Regions from separate parts of the Staphylococcus ursi genome, predicted to be linked through region 1. Evidence: riboswitches for the same ligand, from Rfam matches in the RefSeq annotation. Region 1 holds a riboswitch; the other holds the start of a gene.
The links. Region 1 has a riboswitch for S-adenosylmethionine ahead of GZH82_RS01705 (O-acetylhomoserine aminocarboxypropyltransferase/cysteine synthase family protein). Riboswitches for the same ligand answer to the same signal wherever they lie in the genome.
Positions count from the first base shown of each region.

Region 2: linked by a shared signal. The riboswitch ahead of metX (homoserine O-acetyltransferase MetX) and the one ahead of GZH82_RS01705 (O-acetylhomoserine aminocarboxypropyltransferase/cysteine synthase family protein) in region 1 are both predicted to bind S-adenosylmethionine.

Region 1 is NZ_CP048279.1:381,823-389,836, reverse strand. Features, by position in the region: gene GZH82_RS01715 (sodium:solute symporter family protein) at 1-458, opposite strand, end outside; gene GZH82_RS01710 (LLM class flavin-dependent oxidoreductase) at 469-1,848, opposite strand; SAM riboswitch class I at 1,895-1,995, opposite strand; gene GZH82_RS01705 (O-acetylhomoserine aminocarboxypropyltransferase/cysteine synthase family protein) at 2,159-3,436, opposite strand; SAM riboswitch class I at 3,501-3,599, opposite strand; gene nrdG (anaerobic ribonucleoside-triphosphate reductase activating protein) at 3,799-4,338, opposite strand; gene nrdD (anaerobic ribonucleoside-triphosphate reductase) at 4,335-6,152, opposite strand; gene GZH82_RS01690 (IS110 family RNA-guided transposase) at 6,752-7,951, shown strand.
Region 2 is NZ_CP048279.1:13,146-21,159, reverse strand. Features, by position in the region: gene dnaB (replicative DNA helicase) at 1-325, opposite strand, end outside; gene GZH82_RS14010 (DUF6007 family protein) at 501-629, opposite strand; gene rplI (50S ribosomal protein L9) at 783-1,229, opposite strand; gene GZH82_RS00075 (DHH family phosphoesterase) at 1,226-3,193, opposite strand; gene GZH82_RS00070 (DUF2232 domain-containing protein) at 3,198-4,031, opposite strand; gene metX (homoserine O-acetyltransferase MetX) at 4,342-5,307, opposite strand; SAM riboswitch class I at 5,391-5,495, opposite strand; gene GZH82_RS00060 (AzlD domain-containing protein) at 5,563-5,892, opposite strand; gene GZH82_RS00055 (AzlC family ABC transporter permease) at 5,889-6,581, opposite strand; gene serS (serine--tRNA ligase) at 6,894-8,014, opposite strand, start outside.

The sequences.
Region 1 (8,014 bases):
AGTAAATGTTTGAAAATTAAAGCGCCTGCGACAAGCTGACTTGCGATATAGAAAATATTAAATAATAAGATCAAAGCCGTCCCAACACGTAATATAGGACTGTCATAAAAATCGCCCAACCAATCTGGTAGTGAGAGGGATTGCTGTGTTGTGTTTAATGATCTGACTCTTTTAGCGACCATTAAAACACCTGTAGGACCACCGATAAACATCGCTAAAAACAACCATAAATTATTAAGCCCCCACGCATACGACCATCCCGGATAACCTAGAAAGGTTGCAGCACTTAAATACGTCGCCGCAAAAGACAACCCTAGCGTGCGTGGTCCAATCCTTCCAAAGCCAGTCGCAAAATCTGAAATACTGTTCATCCTTCTAGAACTGACAAAGCCTACCGTAATCATAAGCACCATAAAGACAATAAAGCCTATCCATGTATACACTTTAACATCATTCATAATCATCCCCCTATATCTGTACTAAATTGGCTTTTTTATTTCGTGCGGGATGTGTCGGTTTCACTTTCGTATGGCCTTTGCCAAACATATTTTCACGTAAAGTTTCACCTTCATATTCTGTACGATATATGCCTCTTTTTTGTAATTCAGGAATGATTAAGTCGACAAATTCTTCAAATGTACCTGGAGAATAGGCTTGTGCAATATTAAAACCGTCCGCACCGCCTTCATTCGCCCACAATTCCAATTGATCAGCAATTTTTTTGGGTGTGCCGATGAATTTAGCCGTTCCATTACCTAGCCCGTGGTTTTTCACCGCTTCTCGCAATGTCCATTTTCGATGTGGGTCTTTTGTATATAAATTGAGATTGCCTTGCATCGCTTCTGTCTCGATATTTTCGATATATTCATCTGGATCATATTGAGAAAAATCAATACCCGTATGTCCACTTAACAATGCGACTGAACCTTCATAGCTGACTTCATTTTGAAGCGCTTCATATTTTTCATAAGCCTCTGCTTCAGTTTCACCGATAATAGGTAAAACCATTGGAAAAACAAGTATATCTTCTCCATTACGGCCAAATTGTTGTGCCCTTGTCCGAATGTCTGTGACATACGCTCGCAACGATTCAATAGAGGTATGTTTTGTAAACACAGCCTCTGCATGCTTTGCAGCAAATGTTTTGCCTTTTTCGGAGGCACCTGCTTGAAATAAGACAGGCGTTCTTTGAGGAGAAGGCTCTACAAGATGCGGTCCGGGTATATCGAAAAATGTACCTTTATGATGAATCGCATGAACTTTAGAAGGATCAGCATACGTGTCTATCTCACGTGCTTTAACAACCGCATCGTCTTCCCAACTGTCTTCCCACAACTGATAGCTCACTTGCAAAAATTCGTCTGCACGGTTGTAACGCAACGCTTTAGGCAAGCGCTCTTTTAAGCCTAAGTTCACTGCCTCGCTTTCTAAATAAGACGTTACAACATTCCAACCTAATCGGCCATTGGTCAGATGATCGAGTGTAGATAATTGACGTGCCAATTTATATGGCTGTGCATAGGTAGTAGAGACAGTAGGTGCAATACCAATATGCTCAGTTACCGCTGCAATGGCAGAAACGAGCGGAATAGGATCGTGTGCGGGGAGTTGAACGGCATGTTTCACTGCGGCGTCATGGGACTGGTTGTAAACACTATAAGTCCCCAACACATCAGCAATAAAAATACCATCAAATAAACCACGCTCTAAAGTTTGAGCAATATCCGTCCAATATTTTAAATTGTGGTGTGTCGCTCCTTTATCTTTTGGGTGTTTCCATAAACCTGAAGCATGCGGAGAGGGAGAATTTTGGACGAATCCGTTAAAATGAATTTGTTTTCGTGTCATGAACATTACCTCCTAAAAAATAGGAAGATAAGGCATAGTGAAAGTTGACTTATCTTCTAGCAATTGCGCTACTGGAATTGGCACAGTGAATTAATTCCTGTTGCCGAGATTTCATCGGGCCAGTCCCTCCATCTCTCTTGATAAGACGATGATGTACATTCATGGGGTGTTTTTTAATTAATGAAAGGTAAAACAATGACCGATAGAACAACTACATTTTTCATATGATGTTTTACGATTTAAAAGCGTTCATTTCAATCTATCGGATCATGAATTTCCCTTTATTTTCATTTTGTGTGACGCTTACAAGTTAAATTTTGGCAAAGCCTTTTTCCAAATCCGCAATAATATCATCGATATGCTCAAGGCCGATCGAAAGACGAATCGTCTCAGGGGCAATACCTGCTGCTGTTTGTTCTGATTCCGTCAATTGTTGATGCGTCGTGGATGCGGGATGAATAACAAGTGACTTTGCGTCTCCTACATTCGCTAATAAAGAAAATAATTCTAAGCCTTCAATAAATTTTTTGCCGGCTTCGTATCCACCTTTGACACCAAAGGTAAAGATGGAACTTGCGCCTTTTGGTAAATACTTCTCTTTCAAGTCGTAATATTCACTCGTCGGTAAGCCAGCATATTTAACCCATGCGACTTTGTCATGCTTTTCAAGATATTGTGCAACTTTTTCAGCATTTTCCACATGACGTTCTAACCGTAATGAAAGCGTCTCTAAGCCTTGCGTTAGTAAAAATGCATTGAACGGTGAGATCGCTGCTCCTGTATCTCTTAAAATTGTTGTACGAATTTTAAAAGCAAGTGCGGCTTCTCCAAATTTTTCACTGAACACTAAACCGTGATAAGACGGATCGGGTTCACTTAATCCTGGAAACTTGCCATTATCCCAATTAAAGTTACCTGCATCAACAATGACACCACCCATTGAAGTTCCGTGCCCACCAATAAATTTGGTCGCAGAGTGAACAACAATGTTCGCCCCATATTCAATCGGACGAAAAAGATAAGGCGTCGCGAATGTATTATCAACAATAAGTGGTATACCTTGTGCTTTTGTAATTGCTACAAGTGCATCGAAATCCTCAATATTGCCTTCTGGATTCCCAATGGTTTCTACAAATAATGCCTTCGTATTGTCTTGAAGCGCATTTTTTATATGACTGACTTCTTTCGTATCTACTAATGTGACATCAATCCCATATTTCGGTAACGTATGTGTGAAAAGTGTATGTGTCCCGCCATATAATGTAGAACTTGCTACGATATGATCACCCTTCTGCGCGACAGCTTGAATCGCATACGTGATAGCTGCCATACCTGAAGCAACCGCTACACCAGCGACACCCCCTTCAAGTTCAGCCACACGTGTTTCAAGAACGTTCGTCGTAGGATTCATCAGACGTGTATAAATATTTCCAAGTTCATCTAAGCCGAATAAATTCGCCGCATGTGCCGTATCATCAAAAGTAAAAGATGTCGTTTGGTAAATCGGTAAAGCACGTGAATGGCTACTTTCGTCGACTTCTTGTCCTGAGTGCAATTGCAACGTTTCAAATTTAAAATCACTTGTCATTTGACATTCCCCCTAATAATAAAAAAATAAAAGCCTACCTGATAAAGATAGACTTTTACTAGAAGACTTATCTCTCAGGTAAAATCACCTGCAGGAATTAGCACCTAACTGAATAGGTTGCCTGGTTTCAAAGGGCCTGTCCCTCCACCAATCTTGATAAGTATGATTCAATTGTTAAAATGCAAGATGTATCGCGCAAATAGAACGGCCAATGCAATAACCGTGCGGGTGTTTTATTGGCTTTTAATGATACAACAAGTCTATCTAACATTCCTAGCGATGTCAATACACAAATCCGAATTTTCTTGCAAATTGCAAAAATTTGAAAAAATCATATTTGTGGGAATCAACACGCAACCTGTTTATTCAATGTAAATCGACTGGCTCATCATCTCGGTTTTAATAAATTGATGGACATCAATGACACGTTGATTTAATGACCCTTTATAGGGCAAATTAGGTTGATATAATTTTTGAATGAACATGCCGTCTACAATGACATCAACTTGTTTTAATAACGCGGTCCGTTCATCATGTGCAAACCATAAATACTCAAATAAAAAGCCTGTCCAAACCCAAATTGATTTCCGGCTGCCGTAGCGTTCTCGAAAAGCATGTACTAATGGGATAACGATATCTAAGTTACAAAAAGGTTCGCCTCCTAAAATACTTAATCCTGAAATGTATTCCGGCGCACACGCATCTAACACTTCCGATATCAATGTTTCCGTTGCCCGTTCACCATATCGAAAGTTCTGGGCTGCAACATTATAGCAACCTTCACATAAAAATGGACATCCTGAAACATAAACGCTACAACGTACGCCTTCTCCATCGACGAAGCTTTGGTATTCGATTTTAGCGATATAACCTGCACCTTTTTTAATTTTTTGTGCAATCATGAGGGATTCGCTTTCATATGTTTCACACGCGCGCACATTTCTTTATGACGCCCTTCAATCATAGGACGTTGCACAGGATTACCTAAATAACCGCATGTCCGTTTAACAACATCGACTGTTTCAGGATTATGGTTTCCGCAATGTGGGCAACTATAACCTTTTTCAGTCGTTTCAAAGTCGCCTTCAAAACCACATTCATAGCAACGATCAATTGGAATATTTGTACCTAGATAACTTACGCGGTTGTATGCGTAATCCCACACTGCTTCAAGCGCTTTCACATTATGATCTAATTTAGGGTATTCACAATAATGAATGTATCCCCCACTTGCAAAATACGGATAATCTTTTTCAAAATCTAATTTTTCGAACGGTGTCACGTCTTTACGCACATCGTAATGAAAAGAGTTTTGATAATAACCTTTATCTGTAATGTCAGGAATCGAACCAAACGCCTCATAGTCTAAACGACAAAAACGATCTGTCAAAGACTCACTTGGCGTGCTATAAATACTAAACCAAATGTCATGGGCTTCAGTCCAACTATATTGATAAGCTTGCATGCGTTTTAAGATTTCAAGTGTGAACGCTTTGGCATCAGGATTTGTTTCCCAATTTGGTCCGAAAAATACTGTAGCCGCTTCATAAAGTCCAATATAACCCATAGAGACTGTCGCACGTTGCTTATTAAATAAAGCATCCACCGAATCGTTTTCATCAAGACGATATTTAAAAGCACCGCGTTTGTATAAAATTGGTGCATTATTTGGCACTGCCTCCTTGACACGTTCAATACGATAAGCTAAAGCATCGTGGAGCACTTGCATGCGTTCGTCAAATAAAATCCAAAAATGTTCAATATCGCCTTCTGATTCAATCGCAATGCGTGGTACGTTTAAAGTAACGACACCTAAATTACAGCGGCCACTATTTTCATATTCACCCTTTTCATTTTGCCAAGCCGGTAAAAATGAGCGACATCCCATAGGTGCTTTAAAGTCACCTAACAATTCTACGGTTTTGTCGTAATTTAAAATATCTGGATACATGCGCTTCATCGAACATTTTAATGCGAGCTGCTTAATGTCATAGTTAGGATCTGACGGTGACAGATTCGTTCCTTTTTTAATTGAGAAGACAAGTTTAGGAAAAATTGCAGTGATTCGATCTTTACCTAAACCTTTAATACGTGTTTTTAAAATGGCTGTTTGAACTTTACGGCTGAGTTTATCCGTACCCAAACCAAATCCTAAAGTTACAAAAGGAGTCTGACCATTTGAAGTATATAATGTGTTAATTTCATATTCTAGACTTTCAATCGCATCACTAATATCTTGTGTCACACGTTGATCGACATAAGTTTCAATGTGCGCTTCGTCTACAAATTGTTGCGCAATACCACGATGTTTTTGCTCGTTATATTTCGCATATGTACTTAATAATTCGTCCACTCGATCAATCGTGCACCCCCCGTATTGGCTACTTGATACGTTCGCAATAATTTGAACGAGTTGTGCGGCTGCTGTTTGTATCGATTTAGGAGATGTGACTTGCGCGTTACCAATTTGAAAGCCTTGCGCCAACATTCCTTTGGCATCGATTAAACAACAATTCGTCAATGGCTGAAATGGGTGATAATCTAAATCATGAAAATGTATTTCCCCTTTTCGATGTGCCTCTGCCACATGTTTGGGCAATAAATAATCTAAAGCATACGATTTTGAGACTACCCCTGCAGTCAAATCACGCATTGTTGAAAACGTTTCACTATCCTTGTTTGCATTTTCATTTACTATTGTAGGATCTTTTGTCATTAAACCAGTTAATTCTTTTTCTAGTTGTGTCAAAATATCACTCTTTTCTATATATAGTATCTATACACAATCATAAACACCATATATAGTGTTTTCAAATGATAACTGACAGATTTACGAATTTGTCAGTTCTTTTCAAACATTATGTGAACAAAGTATTGTGAGATAGAAGGTGTCAAAAATAACTTCATCGTACCACTGATTTTAGTTAAATAGTGTGTATTATCTTTGGATATGTTTTGGGTGAATTTTAAAATATGGTAGGTATATAGAGGATGTCACTCAGTATGATCTCATTTTAAAAAGCTAAGACAAATTGAAAGTAGTCGTAGCCGCACCATTAAAACATACTAAGATTAGCTGTGAAGAAATTTATGACGATAGATTTCTTCACAGCTATTTTTTATAGTTGTAGAGAGAAGTAGATCGCGCAGTCCCTTGGATCTTTGAATCCGTAATGTAAACTGATCAGCTTTACTCTCCTTTTGAAATTCGATTGAAGTATGTTGGGTTTTAGAAACCGTGTATAGGAAAATGAAATGAAAAAGGCTAAGTAAAGTTAAAATCTTCTCAATTCAATAGAGAAAGGTATGATTTTTATTAACTGTTTTGGTATTGATATCAGTAAGTCAGAAAGTGTGGTCGCACATTATAAGGATGAAGTTTTCGTTAAAGAATTGGTCATTCAAAATAATCAAAATGGCTATCGTTATCTTAAAAATTATATCAAGCATCTTGATTCCCTGTTTATCCTCTTTGAATCAACAGGTGTTTATTCAAGAGGTATGAAACACTTTTGTGAAATTCACAAAATAAATTACTTAGAAATGAACCCCCTAGAAGCCAAGTTTAAAACAAATTCGTTAAGATCATGGAAAACAGATAAGTCAGACGCACATAAACTCGCACTTCTTGCCTTTAGAATGAAAGATTCAAAGGTACAACGTCATCCTGAAGAGATCTACTTTGAACTGAGAGAACGTGCGCGCTTTCACTTAGAAATGGAGATCAACCAAAATTGTCTCAAAGTTGAGTTAGTCGAAACACTACATCAAACATTTCCAGGGTTAGAAAAGTTATTTACTAACAGATATTCAAAAATCGCATTAAATATAGCTAAAGCATTTCCTCATCCTGATTATGTAAGTATTTTGACTCATGATGAATTGGTGGAAAAAGTACTTCATTCAACTGATAAAGGCATTTCAATTAAAAAAGCGCACAAGTATGCCAAAAAATTAATTGAAATAAAGAATAATAGTTTTCCGAATGTGCGCAAGTCTTCTTTCCTCCTACAAAAAGTCCAATACTTATGCGACAAACTGCTTATTGGGATAGAAGAAATGAAAGCATTTAATCAGGAAATGATTGATTTAGCTAAAAATACAACTGAGTTTGAAAATATTATTTCAATTCCTGGCATCGGAGAACTCACAGCTACATTGCTTATTGGGGAACTTGGAGATATTAGAGAATTCAAAACAAATAAACAACTGAATGCATTTGTAGGCATTGATATTAAACGTTACCAATCAGGAACTTCAAAGAGTCGAGATACGATTAATAAAAGAGGAAATAAAAAAGCAAGGCGTTTATTGTATTTAATCACTATGAACATTCTTAGGGGAAGAAATCATTATCAAAGCCATATTGTGGATTATTATTATAAATTAAGAGAGCAGCCTCATGGGAAACCCCACAAGACTGCCGTAATAGCGAGTATCAATCGCTTATTAAAGACCATTCACTACTTGATAGTCAATGATAAATTATATGATTATCAGAAAGCACCACACTAACGAAACCACATAATCATATACATCATAACACCTTATTCAAAAAAGTAAAAATTGGACGGTCTA
Region 2 (8,014 bases), 370 kb from region 1:
CCACGTCTGTGTAGTATTGAATATTTCGCGTTGTCGGTACATTCGATGTAATTTCAGCAAGATATTGGGGACCTCCCGCTTCATTCACGACCCCTTCTTGTGTGAGTCGATCCAAAACAGTCACAATATCAATATCTTTGCCATCTTCATTCAGGTCCATCATCGCACGGAAAATATGCTGATGCGCACCACGATAAAATGATTCAGGCAACAAAATTTCTTGCGTGGACGACATCAATTCTGGGTCGAGAAAAATCGCCCCCAGTACAGATTGTTCCGCCTCATGACTGTGTGGCATTCGATTATGTTCATACATTTCATCCATGCCAATGACCTCCTCACTTTCATGACATATACTTAACATATTCTATAATAACCTAAACCGAATCACAATACACGATTAAGCATGTTCACAAATGCATCTCGCTTCTATACTCACATGTCTTGAGATTCATGAATTAACATACTCATCATAATTTTTATTACTTCCTTTTCTTTCTCTAATATAAGATGTAAATAATAACCGTGGATAATCCAATAGAAGATAGCATAACAATAATAAGAGACATTATTATTTCAAAAAGATTGTCTTTAGGTAAAACATTGATAATGAAAAACATTGGAATCATGGATATGATATAAACCCACACATATCTTTTTAACTCTTTTTCTATATTTTCCATCTTATCAAATCCTTTTAAACTCTTTTTCTCTATGATATTACAAATGTGTAATGAAAAAAGCCGGTGACCTCTGCACCAGCTTTCCTCACAACCTTATCATTATTGCTCTACAGTATGCACACGAATCGTACCTTCAACCTCTTTATGAAGCTTCACAGGCACATTGGTATAACCTAACGCATGAATACCGTGTGGCAATTCCATTTTACGTTTATCAATCTTAATATCATGTTGCGCTTTCAATGCTTCAGCGATTTGTTTCGTAATAATAGAACCGAACAATTTACCGCCTTCACCAGATTTCGCTTTGACTTCAACTTCAAGCTCTGCTAAACGCTCTTTCAACGCTTTCGCATCTTCAAGCTCTTGTTGTTTGTCTTTTTCAATACGTTTATTTTTTTGTTCTAATTGTTTCAAGTTCCCTGGTGTTGCTTCAACAGCATAACCATTTTTGATTAAGAAGTTGTTCGCATAACCCACTGGTACGTCTTTAACTTCACCTTGTTTCCCTTTACCTTTAACATCTTGTGTAAAAATCACTTTCATGATTCGTCACTCCTATCCAATTGTTCATTAATCGCTTGTTGTAATTTTTCGATAGCCGCTTCAACACTCACGCCCTCTAGTTGTGTTGCAGCGTTTGTGAGATGACCGCCACCGCCCAATGCTTCCATAGTGAGTTGGACGTTGAATTCGCCGAGTGAGCGGGCAGACATACCGACGAGATTTTCTTCACGACGCGCAACGACATACGCCGCTTCGACACCATCGAGACTCAACAATTCATCGGCTGCTTGGGCCACGGTCACAGGATGGTAGATTTTGTCATCCGGACCATGTGCGATTGCGATACCATTCTCTTGTAATTTCACCGTACGAATCAACTCTGAACGGTTAATATACGTCTCAATATCATCTTTTAAGAAATGTTGCGTCAAGATTGTATCAGCCCCGTGCGCACGGAGATAACTTGCTGCATCAAATGTACGAGAGCCTGTACGCAATGTAAAGTTACGTGTATCGACGATGATACCTGCATACATTACAGTTGATTCTAAGCGTGTTAAGCGTTGTTCAGTCGGTTGATACTCGAGTAGCTCTGTCACAAGTTCTGCGGTAGAGCTTGCATATGGCTCCATGTAGACGAGTAACGGACTTGAAATAAAGCTTTCGCCACGACGGTGATGATCAATAACCACTTTACGATTGGCTTTATTTAAAATGTTCTCATCAATAACCATTTCCGGTTTATGCGTATCTACGACGACAAGTGTTGTACGAGATGTCATCATATTCCATGCATCATCGGACGTCACAAAACGCTCTTTCAATTCTGGTTTTTCATCGATTTCATCCATCACACGACGTAATGTAGGATCGATGTCAGATTCATTTAACACGATGTACGCTTCCAAGTTGTTCATCATCGCAAATCGAGTCACACCAATCGCCGCACCAATCGCATCTAAGTCTGGACGTTTATGTCCCATAACGATGACTTTGTCGCCTTCTAACAAAATGTCTTTCAATGCATGGGAAATCACACGCGCTCTTACACGGGTACGTTTTTCCATCGGGTCAGTCTTACCGCCGTAAAAACGTACGTTGCCATTCATATTTTTAATCGCAACTTGGTCACCACCACGGCCTAATGCGAGATCAAGACCTGATTGTGACAATTCACCTAAGTCAATTAAGTTTTCTGAGCCTTCACCTACACCAATACTTAAAGTGAGTTGTGTACGATAACCGACACTTTTTTCACGAAGCTGGCTTAAAATATCAAACTTTGTCTCTTCTAATTCACGTAAAATACGACGATTCAAGTATGCGATAAATTGATCAGAACTGTAACGCTTGAAATACACATTATGTTCTTGTGCCCAACGACTAATGACACGTGTCACCATCGAGTTGATTTCAGAACGTTGCGTATCGTTCATATTTTGCGTAATTTCATCATAGTTATCTAAAAAAAGTGTCGCAATAATCGGCTGTTGATCATCGTACGCTTGTTGGATGGTTGCTTCTTCCGTAATATCTATAAAATACAAAATATGTTCTTTTTCTGAATAACGGACGCGATAGGCGTAAGCACCATCTGCTATTTCAATTTCTTTCGCTTTTTCGAGTTGCTTTAAAATATTCGGGTACACTTCATTGATCGGATCTGAAATAACATTCCTTTCAATCCGTTCTGACATGAAAGGGTTGACCCACTCAATTTGATCATTTTCATTTAACACAATTAAACCTAGTGGCATCGTCTTAACTGCACGATCACTACCTACTGATATTTTGCCACTCAAATCATCTAAATAACGATCTAAATAACGATAGAAACGTCTAAAAATAAAGATACTGATAATGAGCATGACAAATAACAGAATAGCAGCGATAAACGCAAGCCACTGATTAAAGAAAAAGGATAGACCTACAATGATGATTGCTGTAACGGTAATCACTAAGAAAGGTACGATCAACGCTTTCTTCATTGAATGACGATTCATCTTGTCACCTCTTATCATTTTTTATCATACGTTTTAAATTCAATCCCAAATCGAGTAAACCAATAAGGCGTGTCATTGGATAAAATAGCACACCGACAATCACTAAAATCACTTTTAACGCGCCGGGCATTTTTTTAATAGATGCAAAGAAATGAATAAAACTTAAACCTTGAATAACCAATAAGAAACCTAAAACGATTTGGAAATTAATGCCAATGCTATTCGGCGTAGTGGCAGGTTGTGTTGTAATCGTTGTTAATAATGCCAATGCATACATAATGAAAACTGAACGCTTCATTTGCCAGAAAAAAAGTGGGCGAAATACAGGTGTTGCCACTTTGAACTTACGTAAAATCGGGAAAATGATGAGCAATGTGATGATAGCATAAATTGCAATCGCTACTACAATCATCCCCGGCAACTGTATTGCGAGTTGTTGAAGCGAATTGTTTAAAATCTCTTGTGCTTGTTGATCCAAATTTTCTAACTCTGCAGTTTGATGCACAATTGCACGATACGGTTGCAATAAGTCATCAGCATACGGGATTTTTTTCAAAGTTTGTAAAATCATTATCGCACTTAATGTTAAAACACTTGCCACGAATGTCACTGAATATAAGATGCGCTCTTTAGAAGCACGTTGGACTAATAACTGACTAATAACCATACTTAAAACTAAAATAATGATTAAAAATGTCATCACAAAAACGTTGCCTGTGAGCGTTGAGAGAATTATCGCGATGAGTGCGACTAAGCCAAACGAATGCTTAGATTGGTACCATAAAACGATACCTGGGATTAAACTAAAGCATGCCAAAATAATTGCTAATCCAGGCATAACATGTATAACTAAAGTCACCGCTAACAACGCCACAATGCTGATTAGGGTTGCTTTAGGATTAATTTTCGAAAACAAAGACGCCACTTCCAAACTATTATAGTCTATAAATTCTATTTTACAGGCTTTGTAATATGAATACAATTTGCGCCACATGATTTCACGCGTCTTACAATTGAATTACAAAACGTCACTTTTCTTAAACACATTAGAAAAGCTATATTTTAGCTATTATCCCTAAAATATAGCTTCTTGTCTAGTATTCTTAGTTGACGCAATTATAACAAAAAGGTAACGTTTTCGTCTAAAGTTAGCGTCTAAATCGTGAAACTTTTAGGAAATGATAAAGGTACGGTGCCCAATCGTTAAAATTCAATAAAAAGCCATCATGACCTACATTATCAGGCACAAAGAAATGGCGGTGATATTTGAAATAACAGCCTAACGCAGCGACTTGGTCATCTGGATACAGCAAGTCATCTGTAAAGCCGAGCGTGAGTACTTTCGTGTCTAATGATTGGAATACGTTTGCGACATCATCTCTACCATGGTGAATGTCATGACTATCTAATACATCGAGGAGTGTTAAATAACATTGCAAATCAAACTGTTCTTTAAATTTGTCGCCTTGATGCTTTTGGTATAACACTACTTCATCAGGTGTGAAGCGCGCATCATAACTTTTAGAGGACCGGTACGTTAAAAAGCCGAGTTGCCGCGCGATACTTAACCCTTCTTCTCCTGCTAAATGAATAGCTTGTCTCGCAATTTCATTAAACGCCCGACTATAAGAAGACGTTTTTTCAGTAGCTGCTAAAATGACAGCCTTTTTCACTTCGAATTTTTGATTGTAGAGGAGCTCCATCACTTGCATGCCACCTAATGAGCCACCGATGAGAATGTCGATTTTTTGATGACCTAACGCTTCGATGCCTTTCTCAAGGGCACGCACAATATCTCGCATTGTGAGCTTTTTTGGGAAGTTTGGATCTGTTAAACGAGAACTCGACCCAAATGGACTACCAATCACATTAAATGTTAGAAATTGATAATCATGAACTGGCATATACCCCCCATCAATAATCTCTCGCCACCACCCTGGATTGTCTTCTGTACCATAAGTGAGATGGTTGCCTGTCAACGCATGACATACGACGACGAGTGGTTGGCCAGGATAACCTACATACTCATACCGAAGTTTCAAATTTTCAATCGTTTCACCGGATTCTGTCGTAAATGCACCTAATGCTAATGTGTCCACGTGATAATTCACCATTTTAGTCTGCCCTCCCTCTAAAAATTAAAAAAGTTGTACAACCTTTGACGGCTATACAACGTTCGTAAGTCAGTTTTTAAATGAACTTATCATCCACATGACGTGGTTGGTTGTAGCACCGTACTTATAACGATAAGTGGTTGCTGAAGTGTCACTGGGCCAAATCCCTCAACTTCTCTTAATAAGCTTATTTTTAATTAAAGTTATGTTGTGTCTTTAATCATACCGCAAACCTATCACGTATGCAAATGATTGTTAGAATAATCCGATAGTTCTCAACAATGCCACACTGACCATACCGACAATGACTGTTATCGTTAAACTCCTTGTCCAAAAAGCAATGATAAGTGTCGGAATGAGCGCGATGATAAAGTTCCAATTCAATGTATAACCCATCACACCTCCTTGTTGCTGAATGAATCCATCCACCACTAATGCAGTAAATAAAGTAATCGGAATAAACGTCAGCCACTTGAGCACCTTTTCAGACAGTTCCATACGCGAAATCATGACAAAAGGGGTGATTCTGATGAGTAAAGTGCCAAGTCCTGCTAAAAAGATCGTCCAAAATACGTACATGCTCATCGGTCAATCACCATCCCTATCGTCGCACTTAAAGTCGATGCAAGTAAAATTGCTAAATATGAAGGCAAAAACAAACTGAGTAGTAACATCATAACAATAACAATTGCAACTAAGTAGAGATACACACGTAACTTCGATTTCGTAATGCCCTCAAATTGTGAAATTGCTAAAAAGATAAACATCGCTGTAATCGCATAGTCTAAGCCAAATACTTCTGGATGTTGGAAGAAATCACCTAACAATCCCCCGAGCACAGTGACCAATGCCCAAAATAAGTAGGCCAATAAATTTAAGCCATACATCCACTGATATGTAATCGTGTGCCCTTTCGAATAAGGCGTGATAGCAACAGCAAATGTTTCATCCGTTAACAAAGACCCTACACCTACCCTATGTATCAAATGATCATGTTTGAAATTCGGCGCCAATGTCATACTTAATAAAAACATACGACTATTGACAATCATTGCAGTGAGCACAATGACCCAAATCGGTGTCTGTACGGCAATGAGTGCGATAATAATAAATTGTGCTGCCCCTGCATAAACGAGTAAAGAGAGCAGTAATATTTCTAAAATGTTGAATCCTGATGTGACACTTACAATTCCAAATGAAAAGCCTACCCCAGCATATCCTAGTACAGTTGGGAGACAATCTTGGATACCTTGTTTAAATGTAGTATAAGACATTGAGACTCACCCCCTTGAAAATTTTTCTTATTATAGTACAACTTATCTCATTACGCTATCAAGTCAGTCTTACCTCATACGTACCTCAGCCTAACCTACCGTGTAAAAACACTTTTATAAAGGAGTTTATATAGATTTAATAATATTGAGATAACAATTGATGAGGTATGTCTTATTTTTTACTTTTATTACTTTTTACCCTCCCTTGCCCTCTTCAGACGTAAAAAATCAGAAGTTCGCATATTAAAAATACGAGCTCCTGATTTGATTTCAACTCACCTTTATTTAATTGTTCGTAACTTCATTTTCATCTTATAGAGGTTTAATGACAGTTTGTCCACCCATGAATGGCACTAACGGTTCAGGCACCGTAATCGTACCGTCTTCATTTTGATAGTTCTCTACAATCGCCGCAAATGTACGACCTACTGCTAAACCAGAGCCATTTAACGTATGTGCGTATTCAGGTTTGGCATCTTTATCACGTTTGAAACGGATATTTGCACGACGCGCTTGGAAGTCTACACAGTTTGAACATGAGCTGATTTCTTTGTAGTCATTGTAGCTTGGTAACCATACTTCTAAGTCATATGTTTTACTTGCACCGAAACCAATATCGCCTGTACATAAAATCACGCGACGGTATGGTAAGTTCAATGCTTCAAGAATCGCTTCTGCATTTGATGTCATTTCTTCTAAAGCGTCCCATGAATCTTCAGGTTTTTCGATACGTACCATTTCAACTTTATTGAATTGGTGAAGACGGATTAAACCACGTGTATCACGGCCTGCTGATCCCGCTTCACTTCTGAAACATGCTGATTGACCTGTAAACTTAGCTGGTAAGACACCCGGCTGTACAATTTCGTCTCTATAGTAGTTTGTCAAAGGTACTTCTGCAGTTGGAATTGTGTATAAGCCTTCTTTTTCTACTTTAAATAAATCTTCTTCAAATTTAGGTAATTGTCCTGTACCGTACATCGCTTTAGCATTGACTAATTGAGGCACCATCATTTCGCGGTAACCGTGTTGTGTCGTATGCATCGTAATCATAAAGTTCATTAACGCACGCTCTAATTTAGCACCGTCATTTGTTAAATAAACGAAACGTGCACCAGATACACGTGCGGCACGGTCAAAGTCTGCCATTTCTAATGATTCTACTAAGTCCCAGTGTGCTTTCGCTTCAAAGTCGAACTCACGTGGTGTACCCCATCTTTTAAGTTCTACATTATCAGAATCATCTTCACCTTCAGGTACATCATCGTGAATAAGGTTTGGAATACGTGATAAGATGTCATTTAATTTCGTATCCGCTTCTTTTAACTGTGCATCGATATTTTTAATTTTTTCGCCTACTTCACGTTGCGCTTTAATCGCGTCATCCGCATTTTCTTTATTACGTTTCTTTTCAGCAATTTGTTGAGATGCCT